4 regions of the Jejuibacter sp. L23 genome follow, and region 1 is predicted to be linked to each of the others. Evidence: predicted binding sites of a transcription regulator. Region 1 holds the regulator's gene; each other region holds the start of a gene.

Region 1 (5,500 bases):
TGCCACTGAGGCCACAGCCAGACCATGCCGCCAAAGGCGATCAGGCAACCGAGCAGCGTATCCACCAGTCGGGTCATAATAAACTGCTCACCGCTCAGCGAAAGCAGTTGCAGGCTGTACACCGCAGTGATGGTAAATCCGACGGTCGCCAGCGCGTAATGTTTACGGATTATCAGGTAGCCAATCAGCGTTATCAGCAGCATTCCCGCCAGAATATAGCCCTGGGGTACGTTAAAGTGCAGCGCGCCCGCCGCAATTAACAGACCCGCGATAGTTCCCCCCGCCCGGTGCAGAATGCGTACCCGGGTGGCGCCATAGCCGTTCTGGGTGACAAACATGATGGTCATCAGTATCCACCAGGGTTTGGGCAGATTGAGCGCGGCGCCAAGCAGACTGGCGATGGCAAGCATGGTTCCAATGCGCGCTGCGCTACGCAGCGCCGAGGACTTCAGCGACAGATAGCTGCGCAGCGCCCGAAGCAGCGGAAGATGCTGTTGCCGGTCGGCCATCAGATCCCGAATATAGAGCGGGCGCTGGGTGCGCAGTAGTCGGGCGATACGGCTGAAGTGATAGTGGCAGAACTGCCCCACCGGGTTTTCCGGATGCTGGCGGGCAATCTTTTCCAGCGCGGAGATGGGTTTTTCCATGCTAAAGCGCCGGGGATAGCGGTGGTAGAGTATATCGTCGCTGACTACGCGCAGTCGGGCGGCCACGGTACGGGCCGCCCAGCGAATCACCGGTTCCGCGTGGCTCTGCTCTACCAGTTTCTGTACCTCTTCAGGCTGGTGAAGGCTGACGGAAATATGCTCCTGAAGATCCAGCGCCACCTGAAAGACGCGCAGCAGGCGCTTATAATCATTCTGGCGGCTGGTGGCAGATAGCATATGCAACTGCTGATAACAGAGGCTGATGAGATCCACCACCTTTTGCTGACGAATCAGCAGCGGCGGCAGCGCATTTTCCGGATCGGTATGCTGGGTCAGCAGGCTGTATTTGGCTTCGCAGTAGTCCGCCAGTTCGCGATAGAGCAGGCTCAGGGTCTCGCGTAGCGGCTGTTCACGCCACATCCAGAACCAGAACCAGTTAAAGGCGCCGTACCACAGGGTGCCGAGCGCATACAGCAGCATCGGCTGCCAGACCGGCATATTGCCGGCCAGCCCCAGAGTAAAGATCGCGGCGATAAGCGAAGCAGGCAACAGGCGGCCATGCAGGGCGCTGATTTCCGCCGTAACGCCCAGTAACAGCGCCATTCCGAAGAAGATGGCGGCCAGTGGCAGCTTTTCCATCAGCAGTAGCTGAACCATCAGGCTGCTAAAGGCGAACAGCGAGCCGCCGACGATCAGGCGTTTAAAGAAACGTTTATGGGGGGTATCCAGGCCCGCGATATTGCAACAGGCGGGAACCAGCGAGAAGAGCAGGCCCTGTTGCAGGCTACCGAATATTAGCCCGATAATCACCGGCAGCGACAGTACCAGGGTCTGACGCAGCGCATAGTTAACTTCGGGGTGATAGATCAGTCGGCGCATTGGCACAGGGTAACGCGTCAGTGGCAAAGAGAAAAACGGCGCGTTGCCACAACACGCCGTTACAGACCGGGATTAACGGGTACCGAAGACGACGATGGTTTTCCCGTGTGCGGAGATCAGGTTTTGATCTTCCAGCATCTTCAGAATACGGCCAACGGTTTCGCGGGAACAGCCCACGATCTGCCCAATTTCCTGACGGGTGATTTTGATCTGCATTCCGTCTGGATGGGTCATTGCGTCCGGCTGTTTTGCCAGGTTTAGCAGGGTCTGTGCGATACGACCTGTCACATCCAGGAAGGCGAGATTGCCCACTTTCTCTGAGGTGACCTGCAGACGGCGGGCCATCTGCGAGGAAAGGCGCATCAGAATGTCCGGGTTTACCTGGATCAGCTGACGGAATTTCTTATAGGAGATTTCAGCGACTTCGCAGGCGGTTTTCGCCCGTACCCAGGCGCTACGCTCCTGGCCTTCTTCGAATAGCCCCAGTTCACCAATGAAATCCCCCTGATTCAGGTAAGAGAGGATCATCTCTTTCCCTTCCTCATCTTTGATAAGTACTGCGACAGAGCCCTTAACGATGTAATAGAGGGTTTCGGCTTTTTCACCCTGATGAATAAGTGTGCTCTTCGATGGATACTTATGAATGTGGCAATGAGACAAAAACCATTCGAGAGTCGGGTCTGTTTGCGGTTTGCCAAGCACCATGCGCGGTTATCCTCTGGTTATAAGCTGACGCCCGGAAGAATATGGGCCTCCGGGCGTATTGATCGTTTGTCCCCGCTCTTGGGGATCTGGCATGAGAAAAGCCTGTAAGCTACATAAATTTCACGTGAAATTTCATCCCGTACGCGCTTCGCCGCGCCGCGAGAGGGTATCCTCAGTGTTTTAGCATAGCTTTTTCCGGGTGTCTCCTATTGTCTCGTTTCAGCTTGACCCGGATCGCCTTCTGTTGCGACTTTCTTTGCGGCGGCTTACTCTGTGGGGAAAATGGCTTGATGGGAGCGACAACATGCAGTCACGAGTAAAATGGGTTGAGGGCCTGACTTTCCTGGGTGAGTCCGCCTCCGGGCATCAGGTGCTGATGGACGGGAATTCCGGCGACAAGGCCCCCAGTCCGATGGAGATGGTGCTGATGGCGGTGGGAAGCTGTAGCGCCATCGATGTGGTCTCTATTCTGCAAAAGGGTCGCCACGGCGTGACCGACTGCGAGGTGAAGCTAACCTCGGAGCGTCGTGAAGAGGCGCCGCGCCTGTTCACTCATATCAATCTGCACTTTATCGTTACCGGCCAGGATCTGAAAGACAATGCGGTGTCGCGTGCGGTGGATTTGTCTGCCGAGAAATACTGCTCTGTGGCGCTGATGTTGGGTAAAGCGGTGAATATCACCCATTCATATGAGGTGGTGGAAGGCTGATGCTGGCTGGGGAGGGGAGACAGATTCCCCTCCCCAGCCAGGGATTAGGCTATCTTTTTACCTTCCATAATGCGCCGCACCAGCGGCGTCATAATCAGCTCCATCGCCAGTCCCATCTTGCCGCCCGGCACCACCAGCGTATTGATATGCGAGATAAACGAGCCCTGCAGCATCGCCAGCAGCCAGGGATAATCGACCTCCAGATCCCGGAAGTGGATCACCACAAAGCTTTCATCCAGCGACGGGATCTCTCTGGCGGCGAAGGGATTAGAGGTATCTACCGTCGGCACGCGCTGGAAGTTGATGTGGGTACGTGAGAACTGCGGGGTGATGTAGTTAATGTAGTCTTCCATCGAACGCACCACCGAATCCATCACGGCTTCACGGGAATGGCCGCGCTCGCTGGTGTCGCGCACCAGTTTCTGAATCCACTCCAGGTTGACGATGGGTACTACGCCGACCAGTAGATCCACATGCTGCGCCACATCGTGCTGCGAGGTGACCACGCCGCCGTGCAGCCCTTCGTAGAACAGTACGTCCGTAGGTTCTGGTAGCGGCTGCCAGGGAGTAAAGGTGCCTGGCACCTGATCCCAGGGCACTGCTTCATCGTAGGTATGTAGATATTTGCGGGACTTTCCCGTACCGCTATGACCATATTCGGTAAAGGTATTTTCCAGCAGACCAAAGTCATTGGCGTCCGGGCCGAAATAGCTGATATGGCGCCCTAAATCCCGGGCCTTGCGAATCTCCATATCCATTTCCGGGCGGGTATAGCGGTGGAAACTGTCACCTTCGAGCTCGGCGGCTCTGAGCCCGAGTTCGGCGAAAATCTTACGAAATGCGATGCTGGTGGTGGTGGTTCCCGCACCGCTGGAACCGGTGACGGCGATAATCGGATGCCTGGTGGACATAGCTGAGCAACTCCTTGAGTACAGGGGTGTAGCCACTGAAACACGGCGAATTGTTTGGTAAACCAGATATTAGCCGCGGAATTGCGAGCGCGGCATGATGTTGACCGTTTCATAAAGTTCCGACCATACCACAACGGCTTCGCCGGTTTGTAGCTGATGCTTTACATCCGCCACTTTTTGTTCGAGCGAACGCTCATGTTCACCGTAATCGGTGCCTTCGCGCAACACAAAGGCTTCTATCAGGCTATCCAGCGTTTCCGCCGATATCTGCTGCCAGGGAATAATCATTTATCCATCCAGGAATTGACTTAACCAGTCGGGAATACGTTTTTCCAGCCACATTTCCGGGTGTCGTAGTGTTCCCCCCACGAAGCCGACGTGGCCACCGTGCTCGGTCAGCTGATACTCAATGTTGGGGGGCAGATGGTCGAGATCCGGAATGACCTGGTGATCCATAAAGGGATCGTCTTTCGCGTGGATAATCAGCGTCGGTCGGGCGATTTGCGGCAGCATTGGCAGTGCGCTACAGCGTCGGTAGTAGTCCAGAGCATCACGAAAACCGTGGATTTTCGAGGTAATCAGATCGTCGAATTCCCGGATGCGGCGAATGCGTTTCAGACGGGCCCTGTCGATGGGCAGGGTTCCGGGCCAGGCCTTGAGTTTGCGCCCGGCGTTAGCCTTCAGCAGATTCAGCAGATAGCGCTGGTAGAAACGGGAAAACCCTTTTTCCATATGGTAGCAGCAGGGCTCCAGCATCAGCGGCGCCGACACCACGACGCCAGCCGCCAGCGAACAGGCTTTTTCCTGTTGGGCCATCAGGCAGGCCAGCATATTACCGCCCAGCGAAAATCCCACCGCGGCGGTCGGACGAGCGCCGTAGCGCCGGCGCAGCCAGTCCAGGAAGTAGCTGGCATCGTTAGTTTCGCCGGAGTGATAGATGCGGTTCATGCGGTTTGGTTCGCCGCTACAGCCGCGAAAGTGCATCACCACGCCCAGCCAGCCGCGCTGTTTTGCCGCATTCATCAACCCGTGAGCGTATGGGCTGTGCAGGCTGCCCTCCAGGCCGTGAAACACCACCAGGCGCGGCTTATGCTGTGCTTTTGACGGGTGTTCGCTCCAGGCGAGGTCGATAAAATCGCCGTCCGGCGTATCGATTCTTTGCCACCAGGGGGTAAAGCGCAGCCGACGGCGTATCAGGCGCGGCAGCATGGTTTGCATATGCGGATTGCGTGCGCCGATCATTGGGCGGAAAAGCTGCGTCTCGTCACTATTGGCGGAGAGTTCTGCAGGGGTAATTTCTGCCATGGTACAGAGTAATTTTAGTTAATTAATCCACCATCATACCGGTAAATCCGTAGATTGTTGATGCTTTTTTTGGTCTGTTTAATTCGTCTCAAAGAGGGGGACCCACAGTTAAGGAATGCTTATTAAATCAATCCTGTGAGGAATACGTCATAATGAATCAGAATAAGAATACCCGTGCTGAAATGTTTTATCTACGGAGGTATTCAGTCCATGTTAAGGCGATTGCCGTTGCGGTTAATACTGAAACCTATTCTGGTGAGCACATCCTGAATATGCTGGTTTCTCTTTTACGTCAATCGGTTATTGGTAAAGCATTCGAATACCCCTGGCATTTTTAAGTATAT
Region 2 (5,500 bases), 610 kb from region 1:
GACGCGCCTGGCATGAACGCTGCGATTCGTGGCGTGGTACGTGCCGCGCTGACGGAAGGGCTCGAAGTCTTTGGCGTTTATGATGGCTATCTTGGCCTGTACGAAGACCGGATGATCAATCTGGACCGCTACAGCGTTTCCGACATGATTAACCGCGGCGGCACCTTCCTTGGCTCCGCCCGCTTCCCTGAATTCCGCGAAGAGCACGTTCGCAATGTCGCTATCGAAAACATGAAAAAACGCGGCCTGGATGCGCTGGTGGTGATTGGGGGCGACGGTTCATACATGGGCGCCAAGCGTCTGACCGAAATGGGGTTCCCCTGCATCGGCCTGCCGGGCACCATCGATAACGATATTAAAGGCACCGACTACACCATTGGTTTCTTTACCGCGCTGGGGACTGTTGTTGAAGCGATTGACCGTCTGCGTGATACCTCTTCTTCCCACCAGCGTATCTCTATCGTCGAAGTGATGGGCCGCTACTGTGGTGACCTGACTCTGGCGGCGGCCATTGCCGGCGGCTGCGAGTTTATCGTCGTTCCGGAAGTGGAATTTAAGCGTGAAGATCTGGTCGCGGAAATCAAAGCCGGTATCGCCAAAGGCAAAAAACACGCCATCGTAGCGATTACTGAGCACATCTGCGATGTTGATGAGCTGGCGAAGTACATTGAGGACGAAACGAAGCGTGAAACTCGCGCGACCGTTCTGGGCCACATTCAGCGCGGTGGTTCTCCGTGCCCTTATGACCGTATTCTGGCCTCGCGTATGGGAGCATACTCTATCGAGCTGCTGCTACAGGGCTTTGGCGGTCGCTGTGTGGGTATTCAGAACGAGAAGCTGGTGCACCACGACATTATCGACGCCATCGAAAATATGAAGCGTCCGTTCAAAAGCGACTGGATGGATTGCGCCAAGAAGCTGTACTGATTTGCTCTTTATGAGACAGCAGAAAGCCGGGGTTACCCGGCTTTTTTATGCTCCAAAGTTATAGCCAATCTTTTTTTATTCTTTAATCAATCAGTCGCTTTCTGGCAGGCTCCTGTTATTACCCGAATAAAGACAGAGAGAGCGAATGATGAATAAATGGGGTGTCGGATTCACGCTGTTACTGGCATCAATGGGCGCGCTGGCGAAAGATGTTCAACTGTTGAACGTCTCTTACGATCCCACCCGCGAACTGTATGAAGCCTACAACAAAGCCTTCACTGCTCACTGGAAAAAGGAAACGGGCGATAACGTGGTGATTCGCCAGTCTCATGGTGGATCCGGTAAGCAGGCAACTTCGGTAATCAACGGTATTGAAGCCGATGTGGTGACCCTGGCGCTGGCCTACGATGTGGATGCCATTGCCCAGCGCGGGCGTATCGACAAAGCCTGGATGAAGCGCCTGCCGGATAACTCTGCACCCTATACCTCGACCATCGTCTTTCTGGTACGCAAAGGTAACCCGAAACAGATTCACGACTGGAACGACCTGGCGAAGCCTGGCGTTTCTGTCATCACCCCGAATCCGAAGAGCTCCGGCGGTGCGCGCTGGAACTATCTGGCCGCCTGGGGCTATGCGCTGCACCACAATAACAACGATAAAGCGAAGGCGCAGGAGTTCGTGAAAGCGTTGTACAAGAATGTGGAAGTGCTCGATTCCGGTGCTCGCGGTGCCACCAATACCTTCGTGGAGCGGGGTATTGGCGATGTGCTGATTGCCTGGGAAAATGAAGCGCTGCTGGCAACCGAAAAACTGGGCAAAGGTAAGTTTGAAATTGTCACTCCGAGCGAATCTATTCTGGCGGAGCCTTCCGTTTCGGTAGTGGATCGGGTGGTGGATAAGAAAGAAACCCGCCCGGTGGCGGAAGCTTATCTGAAGTATCTCTACTCGCCTCAGGGGCAGGAGATAGCAGCGCAAAACTTCTACCGACCGAGGGATGCGAAAGTGGCACAGAAGTACGCCGCGCAGTTCCCGAAGCTGAAGCTGTATACCGTGGATGAGCTGGCGGGCGGCTGGGCTGAAGCCCAGAAAACGCACTTCGCCAGCGGCGGCATCTTCGATCAAATAAGCCGGCGCTAACAGAGCGGCCCTGCGGGGCCGTTTTTTATTTCCGCAGATTGCGCTACGCTGCCTGCTTCCAACGCCGGGAGAAACGCGTGCGACGTCTGTTACTGATTCTGCTCATCCCTTTGACGCTGCTGCTGGCCGGGGCCGGTTATCTTCATCTGGCGGGACATCCGGATGCTTTGCGCCATATCGTACTGAAACAGTGTCTGCCGGGCTGGCAGCATGGCAACCCTGCTCCCTGTACCCGGGTCACGCAAGATGCCGCTCTTCTTAAGGATCGGAACGGCCCTTTGCAGTATCTGCTCCTTCCGGTCATCAGAATTAACGGCATTGAAAGCCCGATGCTGCTGGATGCTGAAACTCCCAACTATTTCTGGCTGGCCTGGCAGGCACGGGATCTGCTGGGCGTGAAACGCGGCGCGCCGGTGCCGGATACGGCCATTGCGCTGACGGTGAATTCCCGGATGGGTCGTACCCAGAATCACCTGCATATTCATATCTCCTGCCTGCGTCCTGAGGTGAGAGCACAGCTTAACCGCAGCGCTGCCGGAGTAGGCCTTCGCTGGCAACCTCTTGATGGCAGCATTAGCGGTCATCGCTATCTGATGCGTCGGGTCAGCGCCGATGCGCTCAGCAGGCAGAGCCCGTTCCGTCTGCTGGCGAACGAGGTGCCCGGTGCCCGTGCGCATATGGGGCGCTATGGACTGGCGCTGGCATTGCTTCCCGACGGAGATTTCGTCCTGCTGGCCATCGAACGTCATCTGCTGCGCCTGAATCTGGCCTCGTCCGAGGAAATTCAGGATCACGACTGTGCGATCCTCCACGACAGCTAACCTCCGGCTCCCTTCCCAAAAGTAAAAGGTATGTGACAGCGATCAAAAGATATAACAGTATACCTTTATGTCTTTTGATTAAATCTTAGACTGTACCTGCCACACCAACCCGTGAAGTCTGCCGTATTGTTCGGGAATTTAATAAAAAAGACATTATTTTTCATGCCATTAATTTAAATCCACCTTCGGTGACTGCCGAAGGCCCTGAGAGGGGTACTGATGATGAAGCTCTCTGTTGTGGAAAAAATAGGCTTTGGCGCTGGGGATATGGCCGTCAACGTGGTGATTGTCGCCATGCAATTGCTACTCGCTTACTTCTATACGGATATTTATGGGCTGCGCCCGGCTGATGTGGGGGTCTTACTGATCGTGGTGCGGATGATCGATGCCATTATCGACCCAGCCATGGGGATCCTCACCGATAAAATAAATACCCGCTGGGGGCGTTATCGCCCCTGGATTATCTGGTTCGCCATTCCGTTTGGCTTTGCCGTGTATCTGATGTTTATTACCCCGGATCTGGCCTATACCACCAGGCTCGCCTGGGCCTATTTCTCTTACATTCTGATGACCCTGGTCTACACGGCGATCACCATTCCTTATATCTCCCTGATAGGCGTGATTACTGACGATCCGGTGGAGCGTCTGAGCGCGAATGGCTACCGGTTTGTCATGACCAAAATCGCCGCTTTCCTGGTGACCATTGTGGTGCCGATGCTGGCAGTCTGGTTGGGGCAGGGGAACAAAGCGTTGGGGTATCAGTTTGCGATGGGGTTGATGGGTGCGATGGGGACGCTGCTGTTTCTGTTCTGTTTCTTTACCACCCGTGAACGACTGAAACCGGAAATTCCCACCCTACCGTTGAAGCAGCAGTTTGCCTGCATGTTGCGTAACGATCAGTGGATTATCCTGGGTATCGTGATTTTACTGCTGATGTGCGGCTACGTGATTCGCGGCTCGGTGGCGGCCTATTACGCTAAATATTTTTTAGGCGGCGGCGATGCACTGATTTCGCCATTCCTGACGGTGGGGGTGGTGGCTTCGATTCTGGCGATGGTCAGCACCACCTGGCTGACCCGGTTTTACGACAAAATTAAACTGTTTCGCTATACCCAGCTTATTACCTTCGCGCTGAGCATTGCCATGTATCTGCTGGTGGGTCAGCAGGATGTGGTGCTGGCGTTTGTTTTCTACTTCCTGATCAATTTCTTCTGCGACATGCAGATGCCGGTGTTCTGGTCCTCCATCGCCGAAGCTGTAGATTACGGTGAAAAGAAGAACGGCCAGCGTGTTTCCGGCCTGGCATTTGGCGGCATCCTGTTTTTCCAGAAATTTGGAATGGGCATTGCTGGCGGCATGCTGGGTTTCCTGCTTAATGCGTTCGGTTATCAGGCCGATACCGCCCAGAGCGCGAGCTCGCTGGCGGGTATTGCGCTGATGATGACGCTGATCCCCGCGCTGTTCCATCTGGCTATCGGCCTGCTGATGAAACGCTACCGCATTAATAACGACTATTACCGCGAAATTCGCGGTGAGCTGGCACGTCGCCAGGCGTAAGGAGGGGCGATGAGCAGAGTCTGGGTAATGGGTGATGCCTCTGTCGATCTGATGCCGGATGATGAGACGCACTACCTTAAGTGCCCCGGTGGCGCCGCGCTAAATGTGGCGGTGTGCGTGGCACGACTGGGAGGGGACTGCGGCTTTATTGGTCGTCTGGGGCAGGATGATACGGGCGCCTTCCTGCGTCATGTCTTTATGCGTGAAGGCGTGGATGTCGCGCATCTGCGCCCGGATGCGGCGCTAACCAGCGCCGTGTTAATCGTCAGCCTGGACCCCTGCGGGGAACGCAGCTTCACCTATCTGGTGCGGCCGAGCGCCGATACCTTCGTGACCGCGCAGGATTTACCGGTGTTCCAGCCTGGGGAATGGCTGTGCTTTAGCTCGATCGGCCTGACCGACGAACCGGCCCGCACGGCCTGCCTGGAGGCTGCCCGTCGAATGCGCCACGCAGGTGGCAGCGTTATGTTTGACGTCAATCTGCGCGAGGCGATGTGGCCTGAGCCTCAGGCAATTTCCCGGGTGATCGAGCAGGCCATTGGTTTTGCATCCATTGGCAAGGTATCGGCAGATGAACTCTGTCGCCTGAGTGGCACGCATCACTGGCGGGAAGCGCGTTTCTACCTGCGCGATCGCGGCTGCCCGATCACGGTGATCTCATTGGGCGATGAAGGCGCCTGGGTGATTTCGCCTGAGGGAGAACGCCATTTTAGCGGCTTTCCGGCTCAGGTGCGGGATACCACCGGTGCCGGAGATGCCTTCGTGGGGGGACTGCTTTACACCCTTTCCTGTGAGAGCGCCTCTCTGGCGGCGGCGGTCAATAATGCCAATGCCTGCGGCGCCCTGGCAGTCACCGCGAAAGGCGCCATTACCGCGCTGCCCAACCTCGCACAGTTACACCAGTTCCTGGCCCGAAAAGCCGGAACATCGCTTTAATAACCAATGACAGGAGCAAAATCATGCAAGTGGATTCAGATAAGGTTCTGGGATGCCTGGTGGGGGCCGCGGCGGCCGATGCCATGGGCGCGGCAACCGAAGTTCGCACTCAGCAGCAGAT
Region 3 (5,500 bases), 470 kb from region 1:
GCCAGCGCATGGTTGTGCAACTGGGTCAGTTGGTCCTGCGTCGCTCTGACGTGAGGCGCCAGCGCCAGGGCCCGGTCGGTGGGCATCGGCTCACGGCGACTGCGGTCAAACAGCGCATAGCCCAGCTCCGCTTCCATATTCGCCACCGCCATACTGACAGCCGAAGGCACCCGGCGTAGCGCCCTGGCTGCGGCTGAAAAGGAGCCGTGATCCAGCACGGCCAGAAACAGTTCGATATTGTCACGCGTAAAGTGCATAGCCCAACCTGTCACTAAAATTGATAGCTCCTGACTTTTTCTGTCAGTCACGCTGAGGCAATCTTAGCGCCCACATCATCATCACGAAACCGACAGAGAGGAAAATGTGCAGGGTGTAAAACGCAAACTGGTCTATGTCACCGCCTATGAACTGATTGGAATGACAATCTCCGCTCTGGGACTGGCGCTGCTTTCCGGCACCGCCCCCACCACCACCGGCCCGCTATCGGTGATTATTACCACCATCGCCGTATGCTGGAATTTCATCTGGAATACGCTGTTTGAGTGGTGGGAAAGCCGCCAGGATTCGCGTACCCGCACCGTAAAGCGGCGTATTTTGCACGCGGTAGGTTTTCAGTTAACGCTGGTGGTGTTCCTGATCCCGCTGATCGCCTGGTGGATGGGGATTACCCTGGTGCAAGCCTTCCTGCTGGATATGGCGCTGATCGCCATCATCCCCTGCTATACCTTCATCTATAACTGGGCGTTCGATAAGCTGTTCGGCGTACCGGCCTCGGCACAACCGGAAACAGAAAGCGCGGCCCGATAAATAGCAAAAGGCCTCCGAAGAGGCCTTTGTTACTGACGACGCAAATTAGTAGAGCAGTCGCGCGCGGATAGTGCCCGGAATCGCCTTCATGGCCAGCAGGGCATTTTCCGCCACCGCTTCCGGCGCATCGATATCGATAACCACATAACCCATATGCGGCGTGGTCTGCAGATACTGGGCTGAGATATTAATGCCTTCGGCGGCAAAGATCTGGTTAATGGCTGTCAGCACCCCGGGGCGGTTTTCATGAATATGCAGCAGACGGCTCACGGTCGCGCCATGATGCGGCAGGGAAACTTCCGGGAAGTTCACCGCCGAAAGGGTGGATCCGTTATCGGAGTACTTAGCCAGCTTACCGGCCACTTCCAGGCCGATATTCTCCTGCGCTTCCTGGGTGGAGCCGCCGATGTGCGGCGTCAGCAGCACATTGTCGAACTCGCACAGCGGCGACAGGAAGGGATCGCTGTTGGTCGCAGGCTCGGTCGGGAAAACGTCAATGGCCGCACCGGCCAGGTGCTTACGGGAAAGCGCATCGCACAGCGCCGGGATATCCACTACGGTGCCGCGTGAGGCGTTGATCAGCAGCGAGCCCGGCTTCATCAGCGCCAGCTCATGTTCGCCAATCATATCTTTAGTGCTGGCATTTTCCGGCACGTGCAGGCTCACCACATCGCTCATATTCAGCAGATCGGAAAGATGCTGTACCTGAGTGGCGTTGCCCAGCGGCAGTTTGCTTTCGATATCGTAGAAATAAACGTGCATACCCAGCGATTCCGCCAGTATGCCCAGTTGGGTGCCGATGTGGCCATAACCGATAATGCCCAGCTTTTTACCGCGCGCTTCAAAACAGCCCGCCGCCTGCTTGTTCCAGACGCCGCGATGCGCTTTGGCATTCGCTGCCGGTACGCCGCGCAGCAGCAGCAACAGTTCGCCAATCACCAGCTCAGCGACCGAGCGCGTATTGGAGAACGGCGCGTTGAACACCGGCACACCGCGGCGGGCCGCCGCATCCAGATCCACCTGGTTGGTGCCGATACAGAAACAGCCTACCGCTACCAGCTTCTCGGCCGCAGCGAAGATCTCTTCGGTCAGTTGAGTACGGGATCGGATTCCAATGAAGTGGGCATCGCGGATCGACGCTTTCAGCGCATCGCTATCCAGCGCCCCTTTGTGATATTCAATGTTGGTGTAACCCGCGGCCCGCAGGTTATCCAGCGCTTTCTGATGCACGCCTTCCACCAGCAGGAATTTAATTTTCTCTTTCTCCAGTGATACTTTTGCCATTTCCCGACCCTGTCTTGTTGTAGATGCTGTGTCTTAACGACCGAACATAAGCTCGCCTTCTGTCAACATATCAAAAATAGCGGTCCCGGCAATATGAACGTTTGCGTGGTCTTTATTTAAGAAAAGTCATGATGATGCAAAAGCAGAACAAAACGTTGTGTGATAGAAATGTTACAGAACAAATGCGGGAGATGGGAAAAATATGTGACATATGTCACTAAAAAAGCGGTGTAAAAAATTTCTGGCAAACCGGGGCATCATCCGCCCCGGCTCAGGCAAAAAGCGGCGTTTATTTTACGATTGTTTTTACGCCATCTTCGCTACCAATCAATGCCACATCGGCGCCACGACGTGCAAACAGTCCCACAGTCACTACGCCGGGAATGGCGTTAATAGCATCTTCCAGCGCCACGGGGTCCAAAATCTCCAGGCCATGCACATCAAGAATCACGTTACCGTTATCGGTCATCACGCCCTGGCGGTACTCCGGGCGCCCCCCCAGCTTCACCAGCTGACGCGCCACGCAGCTGCGTGCCATAGGAATAACCTCTACCGGCAGCGGAAAGTTACCCAGAATCGGCACCTGCTTGGAGCTATCCGCGATACAGATAAACTTCTGCGCCACGGAGGCGATGATCTTTTCGCGCGTCAGCGCAGCGCCGCCGCCCTTGATCATCTGCATCTGGTCGTTAATCTCATCTGCGCCATCCACGTAGATCCCCAGGGAGTCCACATTGTTGAGATCGAACACCGGAATGCCCAGCCCTTTAAGCTTTTCCGTTGAGGCGTCTGAACTTGATACCGCGCCTTCTATCTGGTGCTTCATGGTACCCAGCGCATCGATAAAATGAGCGGCGGTGGAGCCGGTGCCAACGCCCACAATAGTTCCCGGTTGTACGTACTGGAGAGCGGCCCAGCCGACCGCTTTTTTCAGTTCATCCTGCGTCATGATGGTTATGCCTGTTCGTGAAAGATGTCGGCATTATAGTGCATGACGACACAAAAGTGGGCAGCCCGACGGCGATCCAATACTGGATCAAGACCGAAATTGTGTCATAGTGCTGGGCACGATAAAAACAGGAGTACAACACAACAATGAAACGCCCGGACTACAGGACATTACAGGCACTGGATGCGGTCATACGCGAGCGGGGTTTTGAGCGCGCCGCGCAGAAGCTGTGCATCACCCAGTCTGCGGTGTCACAGCGCATCAAGCAGCTGGAGAATATGTTCGGGCAACCGCTTCTGGTACGAACCGTTCCGCCGCGCCCTACCGAACAGGGGCAAAAGCTGCTGGCGCTGCTGCGCCAGGTGGAACTACTGGAAGAGGAGTGGCTTGGAGATGAATCCGGCTCCACGCCGCTGCTGCTTTCGCTGGCGGTGAACGCCGACAGTCTGGCGACCTGGCTGCTGCCTGCGCTTTCGGAAGTGCTGGCCGACTCCCCTATTCGTCTGAATCTTCAGGTCGAAGACGAAACCCGCACTCAGGAGCGCCTGCGCCGCGGTGAAGTGGTCGGCGCAGTCAGTATTCAGTCCCAGGCGCTGCCGAGCTGCCTGGTGGATAAACTGGGCGCACTGGACTATCTGTTCGTCGGTTCAAAGGCGTTCGCCGAACGCTATTTTCCCAATGGCGTCACCCGTTCAGCGCTGCTTAAAGCGCCCGCGGTGGCTTTCGATCACCTCGACGATATGCATCAGGCCTTCCTGCAGCAGAACTTCGATCTGCCGCCAGGCAGCGTGCCCTGTCATATTGTGAACTCATCGGAAGCCTTCGTTCAACTGGCGCGTCAGGGCACCACCTGCTGTATGATTCCGCATCTTCAGATTGAGAGAGAGCTGGAAAATGGCGAGCTGATTGACCTGACCCCGGGTCTGTATCAGCGCCGGATGCTTTACTGGCACCGCTTCGCGCCAGAAAGCCGGATGATGCGCAAAGTGACCGATGCCCTGGTGGCATTCGGTCATAAGGTACTACGCCAGGATTAACCCTTTGACCCTCTCCCCATTGGGGAGAAGGTCAGGGCCAGGGGGAAGTTACTGCTGCTGCGCCCCACCCTGCGGCTGCAACTGGAATACCACATCCACCTGATCGTCAAACTGAATGGTCTGCTGATCGTAGGTTTCCTGCGCCGATACCGGCGCCGCCGCTTCGGCTTTCATCATCCGCACCATCGGCGTTGGGCGATAGTTAGCCACGTGGTAGCGAACGCTATAGACCGGCCCCAGCTTGCTGTCGAAGCCCTGAGCCAGACTACGAGCCTGACGTAAGGCATCGTCGATCGCCGCCTTACGCGCTTTTTCTTTGTACTCTTCCGGATGCGCTACACCCAGAGAGACCGAACGGATTTCATTAAGGCCGGCCTTCAGCGCACCGTCCAGCAGTTCGTTCAGCTTATCCAACTGGCGCAGCGTCACTTCGACCGAACGTACGGCGCGGTAGCCCTTAAGCTGAGACTTGCCGTCCTTCAGATAATCATATTCCGGCTGAGTGCGCAGATTCGCGGAGCTGATATCTTTCTTCTCTACGCCGTTCTTCTGCAGAAAACCCAGATACTGGGCAACGCGATCGTCGGCCTGCTTCTTGGCGGTAGCGGCCTCTTTCGATGAAACACTCACCTCAATGGTCAGGGTGGCGATGTCGGGAACGGCATCGACGCTGGCGGTGCCAGAAGTGACGATATGCGGCCCATTCGGCAACTCGTTTGCCTGCGCGGCCACGCCGCTCAGCCCTAACACAGCCGCTAATGCTAATACTTTAAACTTCACTGTCATTCCTCCGTTCCTCATTCCACAAATGATGCCTGCCATTCAGCCGAAATCGCTGCTGCCTTGCAAGTGCTTTTCGCCTGAAAAATCACGATATCCGGCCTTTAGTGTAGTTTATCGACGGCGCCGGGGTTAGCCTGCCAGCGTTTTCAGCAAATCAATGCCTTCGCCTGCCAGACGCAGGCCGATAACGACCATCACCAGCGCCACGCCGCCATTAATAATGCGCTGGGCCAAAGCGGTACGCAACCGGGGAGCCAGCATACTGGCCATAAGCGCCAGACCGAAGAACCACAGGAAAGAGGCGCTGATAGTCCCGATAGCAAACCAGCGCTTTGGCTCTGCTTCCAGCTGGCTGCCAAGGCTTCCCAACACCACAAAGGTATCCAGATAGACATGAGGATTAAGCCAGGTGGCCGCCAGCATACTGATGATAATCCGCACTCTTCCCTGCTTGCGAGTCTCCTCACTGGTCAGTGCCACATCCGGGCTCATAGCGACCCTAAAGGCCCCCCATCCGTACCAGAACAGAAAGGCCACGCCGCCCCAGGTCACCAGCGCCATCAACCAGGGTGACTGAGACAGCAGCGCGCTGCCGCCAAAAATACCGGCGCCAATCAGCGCCAGGTCACTTAAGGCGCAC
Region 4 (5,500 bases), 1.9 Mb from region 1:
TTTCGGCAGAGAGCATGGGGGGAGGGTGTCAGATAAAAGCATCAATCGATAATTTTTTTCATTTCACTGGTCGCTTATTCTTCGATATAGCGGGATAACAGGAGGGCGATCACAGTTTTTGATTATGAATGAAAGCGAGCGGAGTGACGATAAAAATGCTTTATAGTCCGTAAGTTAACAAACGATAACCTGATAATGACCATGCGGACAATCACAGATGCGAATAGTTCTAAGCCATATATAATATGTTAATCACCCTGAAGTCAGAGGGGAATGGAGCCGGGGAGACTCGGGGATATGGTACAATCATGGCTCTATACTTTTTGACATCCAGACCGGGGTTTTGACTTCGATGGCGCAGCTCTATTTCTACTATTCTGCAATGAATGCCGGTAAATCTACCGCACTGTTACAATCCTCATGGAACTACCAGGAGCGTGGTATGCGGACGGTTGTTTATACCGCAGAAATTGACGACCGTTTTGGTTCCGGTAAGGTGAGTTCCCGTATCGGCCTCTCTTCTCCCGCCCGGCTATATAATCCTGAAACTTCCTTACTGGCAGAGATTCGCGAAGAGCACCAGCGTCAGACCATCCACTGCGTGCTGGTGGATGAGAGCCAGTTTCTGACTCGTGAGCAGGTCTCTGAACTTGCTGCGGTGGTCGATGACCTGGATATTCCTGTGCTCTGCTACGGGCTGCGTACCGATTTTCGCGGCGAACTGTTTAGCGGCAGTCAATATCTGCTAGCCTGGTCGGATAAGCTGGTGGAATTAAAGACCGTCTGCTTCTGCGGCCGTAAGGCGAGTATGGTGCTGCGGCTGGACCAAAACGGACGTCCTTATCAGGAAGGGGCTCAGGTGGAAATAGGGGGCAATGAGCGCTACGTATCGGTGTGTCGCAAACACTATAAGGAAGCGCTGGCGAAAGGCTCTTTGCAGGCGATACAGGGCTGCTGATGTCTTGTGAAGCAGGCAATAAAAAACCCGCCGGGAAACGGCGGGTTTTTTTATTGCTTAGCGATTAGGCGCTTTTCTTGCTCTTGCGCGCTTTAGCCGCCGGTGCAGCTTTCGGTTTTGCCGCTGCTGCCGGTGCTTCAGTGGTTTCGCCTTCTACGAAATCGCGGCCGTAGTAGGTATCCAGCATAATCTGTTTCAGCTCGGCGATCAGCGGGTAGCGCGGGTTAGCGCCGGTGCACTGGTCGTCGAAAGCGTCTTCAGACAGCTTGTCCAGGTTCGCCAGGAAGTCGGCTTCCTGAACTCCAGCTTCGCGGATAGATTTCGGAATCCCCAGCTCAGCCTTCAGGCTTTCCAGCCATGCCAGCAGTTTCTCAATCTTCTGCGCGGTACGGTCGCCTGCGGCACTCAGGCCGAGATGATCGGCAATCTCAGCGTAACGACGGCGTGCCTGCGGACGGTCGTACTGGCTGAATGCGGTCTGCTTGGTCGGGTTGTCGTTCGCGTTGTAGCGGATGACGTTACAGATCAGCAGGGCGTTGGCCAGACCGTGCGGAATGTGGAACTGAGAACCCAGTTTGTGCGCCATAGAGTGGCACACGCCCAGGAAGGCGTTAGCAAACGCGATACCGGCGATGGTGGCCGCACTGTGCACGCGCTCGCGGGCTACCGGGTTATGGGCGCCTTCGTGGTAAGAGGCCGGCAGATGCTCTTTGAGCAGCTTCAGCGCCTGCAGGGCCTGACCGTCAGAGAACTCGGATGCCAGCACTGAGACGTAGGCTTCCAGCGCATGGGTTACCGCATCCAGGCCGCCGAAGGCGCACAGGGATTTCGGCATATCCATCACCAGGTTGGCGTCGACAATCGCCATATCCGGGGTCAGCGCGTAGTCTGCCAGCGGATACTTCTGGCCGGTTTCATCATCGGTCACGACCGCGAACGGCGTGACTTCAGAACCGGTACCGGAAGTGGTGGTCACGGCAATCATCTTCGCCTTGACGCCCATTTTCGGGAACTTATGGATACGCTTGCGGATGTCCATAAAGCGCAGCGCCAGCTCTTCGAAATGGGTTTCCGGATGTTCGTACATCACCCACATGATCTTCGCGGCATCCATCGGGGAACCGCCGCCCAGCGCGATAATCACGTCAGGCTTGAAGGAGTTCATCTGCTCTGCGCCTTTGCGCACGATGCTCAGCGTCGGATCCGCTTCAACTTCGAAGAAGACCTCGGTTTCCACACCGGCAGCCTTCAGAACGGAAGTAATCTGGTCGGCGTAGCCGTTGTTGAACAGGAAGCGGTCGGTCACGATAAAGGCGCGTTTGTGGCCATCGGTAACCACTTCATCCAGCGCTACCGGCAGTGAGCCGCGGCGGAAGTAGATTGATTTCGGAAGTTTATGCCACAACATGTTTTCAGCTCGCTTAGCAACGGTTTTCTTGTTGATCAGGTGCTTAGGACCAACGTTCTCGGAGATAGAGTTACCGCCCCATGAGCCGCAGCCCAGGGTAAGAGAAGGCGCGAGCTTAAAGTTGTACAGGTCGCCGATACCGCCCTGAGAGGCCGGAGTGTTAATCAGGATACGGGCAGTCTTCATCTTATCGCCGAAGAAGTTCACGCGAGCCTGCTGGTTGTCCTGGTCGGTGTAGAGGCAGGAGGTATGACCGATACCGCCCATAGCCACCAGTTTTTCCGCTTTCACGACTGCGTCTTCGAAGTCGGTGGCGCGGTACATCGCCAGGGTCGGGGAGAGTTTTTCGTGAGCAAACGGCTCGCTCTCATCCACGTCGGTCACTTCACCGATCAGAATCTTGGTGCCGACCGGAACCTCGATGCCCGCCATTTCCGCGATTTTCGTTGCGGGCTGACCCACGATGGCGGCATTAAGCGCGCCATTTTTCAGGATAATGTCCTGAACGGCTTTCAGCTCTTTACCCTGCAGCAGGTAACCGCCGTGGCTGGCGAAACGCTCGCGAACCGCGTCGTATACCGAGTCCACCACCACTACCGACTGCTCGGAGGCGCAGATGACGCCGTTGTCGAAGGTTTTGGACATCAGGATCGACGCCACGGCGCGTTTGATATCGGCCGTTTCGTCGATAACTACCGGAGTGTTACCCGCACCCACGCCGATAGCCGGTTTGCCGGAGCTGTAGGCGGCTTTCACCATACCCGGACCACCGGTGGCCAGAATCAGGTTGATGTCAGGGTGGTGCATCAGCTGATTTGAGAGCTCCACGGAAGGCTCGTCAATCCAGCCGATAATATCTTTCGGCGCGCCGGCCGCGATAGCCGCCTGCAGCACGATGTCCGCGGCTTTGTTGGTGGCGTTTTTGGCACGCGGGTGCGGAGAGAAGATAATAGCGTTACGGGTTTTCAGGCTGATCAACGCTTTAAAAATTGCGGTTGAAGTCGGGTTCGTAGTTGGAACGATACCGCAGATGATCCCGGTGGGTTCGGCGATGGTGATGGTGCCGAAGGTATCATCTTCATCAAGAATGCCGCAGGTCTTTTCATCTTTATAGGCATTGTAGATATATTCGGAAGCGAAGTGGTTTTTGATCACTTTATCTTCAACGATACCCATGCCGGATTCAGAAACGGCCATTTTGGCGAGGGGGATTCGAGCATCGGCGGCAGCCAGTGCAGCGGCGCGGAAGATTTTATCGACCTGCTCTTGGGTGAAATTGGCATATTCACGCTGGGCCTTTTTTACGCGCTCGACGAGTGCGTTCAGTTCAGCGACGTTAGTAACAGCCATAATGCTCTCCTGATAATGTTAAACTCTTTTAGTAAATCAGCATCCAGGACCTCAGTATAGCCTGCCGATTGGCTGTCGCTGGCGCGAAAACAGCAGCGACGCAGATTTACTAAAAGAGCCTTGCCTTAAACATCATCAACCTGACGCTGTTATCCCTGGCGGCGACACCAAGATTACTCACTTCTGAGTAGTTATTTTGTGATCGGCGTCAATTTTACGCCAAGCTGACACCTTTCAGCATGCGGTTTTGATGGTTTTTTAATCGTGCGGGGTCACGCCAAAGGAGTAGCCGCCAGGCGACTGACTATAATCTCAGCGAAAAGCCGTGGCGCCTTGCCGCAGTGGCGGTGGAGATAAGCGCCGGATGGTGAATTAACGTGGCGTCGCTGGCGCTTTTCCATTACATTACGCGGGCCTTTTTTCCCGTTCATTTTGTGGAGTCTCGGGTGACTCAGATACTGTTCGATTTTCCGACCTGGTTTAAGTTCTTTATTGGTCTGTTTGCGCTGGTTAACCCGGTAGGGATCCTGCCAGTGTTTATCAGTATGACCAGCTACCAGACCGCGGCGGCGCGTAACAAGACCAATATGACCGCCAGTCTTTCGGTCGCCATTATTCTCTGGAGCTCGCTGTTCCTGGGAGATGCCATCCTGCAGATGTTTGGTATCTCTATCGACTCTTTCCGAATTGCTGGCGGTATTCTGGTGGTCACCATCGCGATGTCGATGATTAGCGGCAAGCTGGGTGAGGACAAACAGAACAAGCAGGAAAAATCGGAAACGGCCATCCGCGAGAACGTGGGGGTGGTGCCGCTGGCGCTGCCGCTGATGGCGGGCCCCGGTGCTATCAGTTCTACCATTGTCTGGAGCACCCGCTACGACAGCTGGCTTCATCTGGCGGGATTTAGCGTAGCGATCGCGCTGTTTGCCCTGAGCTGCTGGCTGCTATTCCGCGCCGCGCCCTGGTTGGTGCGTCTGCTGGGGCAGACCGGCATTAACGTTATTACCCGAATCATGGGCCTGCTGCTGATGGCGCTGGGGATTGAGTTTATCGTCACTGGTATTAAATCGATATTTCCGGGCCTGTTAAGTTAATCGACGGTTATTTATTCCCATTCTCTGCGGCGCCTGACGGGCGCCGCTGTCGTATATATCTCTTCTGATATACAAAAATTGTATCGGCAATGCCGGAACAAGTCTGGCGGCTGCCTGACGTCAATGCTATTGATACGGCATCCGTCGGCATCCGTCGGCATTGTCGCAATTGGGTGATTTTTATCCGCCCGTCGCATAGCTTAACAATTTTGCAAAATAATCCTGGCGGAAGCGTTTTGTTCTTTGCTAGCCTGCGATGGGCGGCTTTATATAACTCTTTATAATGCAATAACGATAATTTATAGCGTTAAGCGCCATTTTAAATCTTTCACCTGGTGATGGTGTCTACCTCTGTCTGGCCGATTTAACAATACGGCGCGCCGGATTAGCGCGACGTAAAAGAGTGACGGGTTGTCGGTCTTTCGTTCATACCGACGCCCGCCGCCGGGCTCGTCCCGGTATGGCGCAGGCCTGAAAGGGCCAATAATTATAAGTACAGGAGCAATAACACAATGACCATCATCACAAAGAAGACCGGGATCGCCGTCGCGATACTGGCGGCGTTTATCACGGCGAATGGGGCAGGGGCGGCGGAGGTTCCTGAAGGAACGACCCTGGCGGAAAAGCAGACCCTGGTGCGTAATAACGGTGCGGAAGTACAGTCGCTGGATCCGCATAAAATAGAAGGAG

The links. The regulator CRP, encoded in region 1, controls carbon source genes, mostly activating them, when cyclic AMP is high. The targets are predictions, from matches to a motif close to ATGTGANNNNNNTCACAT.
Region 2: a site for CRP is predicted at 2,917-2,934, ahead of SCU88_RS00570 (glycoside-pentoside-hexuronide (GPH):cation symporter). Genes of this name have one in related genera too.
Region 3: a site for CRP is predicted at 2,294-2,311, ahead of serA (phosphoglycerate dehydrogenase). Genes of this name have one in related genera too.
Region 4: a site for CRP is predicted at 3,913-3,930, ahead of adhE (bifunctional acetaldehyde-CoA/alcohol dehydrogenase). Genes of this name have one in related genera too.

Annotation. Positions count from the first base shown of each region.
Region 1 covers NZ_CP138199.1:4,800,039-4,805,538, reverse strand. Annotated here, with positions in the region: gene SCU88_RS23005 (YccS/YhfK family putative transporter) at 1-1,526, opposite strand, end outside; gene crp (cAMP-activated global transcriptional regulator CRP) at 1,599-2,231, opposite strand; gene SCU88_RS22995 (OsmC family protein) at 2,536-2,940, shown strand; gene SCU88_RS22990 (phosphoribulokinase) at 2,985-3,851, opposite strand; gene SCU88_RS22985 (YheU family protein) at 3,921-4,139, opposite strand; gene SCU88_RS22980 (hydrolase) at 4,140-5,156, opposite strand; gene SCU88_RS22975 (hypothetical protein) at 5,309-5,494, shown strand.
Region 2 covers NZ_CP138199.1:120,217-125,716, forward strand. Annotated here, with positions in the region: gene pfkA (6-phosphofructokinase) at 1-927, shown strand, start outside; gene SCU88_RS00560 (sulfate ABC transporter substrate-binding protein) at 1,076-2,065, shown strand; gene SCU88_RS00565 (CDP-diacylglycerol diphosphatase) at 2,143-2,886, shown strand; gene SCU88_RS00570 (glycoside-pentoside-hexuronide (GPH):cation symporter) at 3,109-4,443, shown strand; gene SCU88_RS00575 (aminoimidazole riboside kinase) at 4,453-5,379, shown strand; gene SCU88_RS00580 (ADP-ribosylglycohydrolase family protein) at 5,403-5,500, shown strand, end outside.
Region 3 covers NZ_CP138199.1:4,330,752-4,336,251, forward strand. Annotated here, with positions in the region: gene SCU88_RS20710 (LysR substrate-binding domain-containing protein) at 1-257, opposite strand, end outside; gene SCU88_RS20715 (PACE efflux transporter) at 364-807, shown strand; gene serA (phosphoglycerate dehydrogenase) at 853-2,091, opposite strand; gene rpiA (ribose-5-phosphate isomerase RpiA) at 2,381-3,040, opposite strand; gene argP (DNA-binding transcriptional regulator ArgP) at 3,187-4,077, shown strand; gene SCU88_RS20735 (oxidative stress defense protein) at 4,126-4,857, opposite strand; gene argO (arginine exporter ArgO) at 4,990-5,500, opposite strand, start outside.
Region 4 covers NZ_CP138199.1:2,939,348-2,944,847, reverse strand. Annotated here, with positions in the region: gene tdk (thymidine kinase) at 353-958, shown strand; gene adhE (bifunctional acetaldehyde-CoA/alcohol dehydrogenase) at 1,023-3,716, opposite strand; gene SCU88_RS13645 (YchE family NAAT transporter) at 4,163-4,810, shown strand; gene oppA (oligopeptide ABC transporter substrate-binding protein OppA) at 5,323-5,500, shown strand, end outside.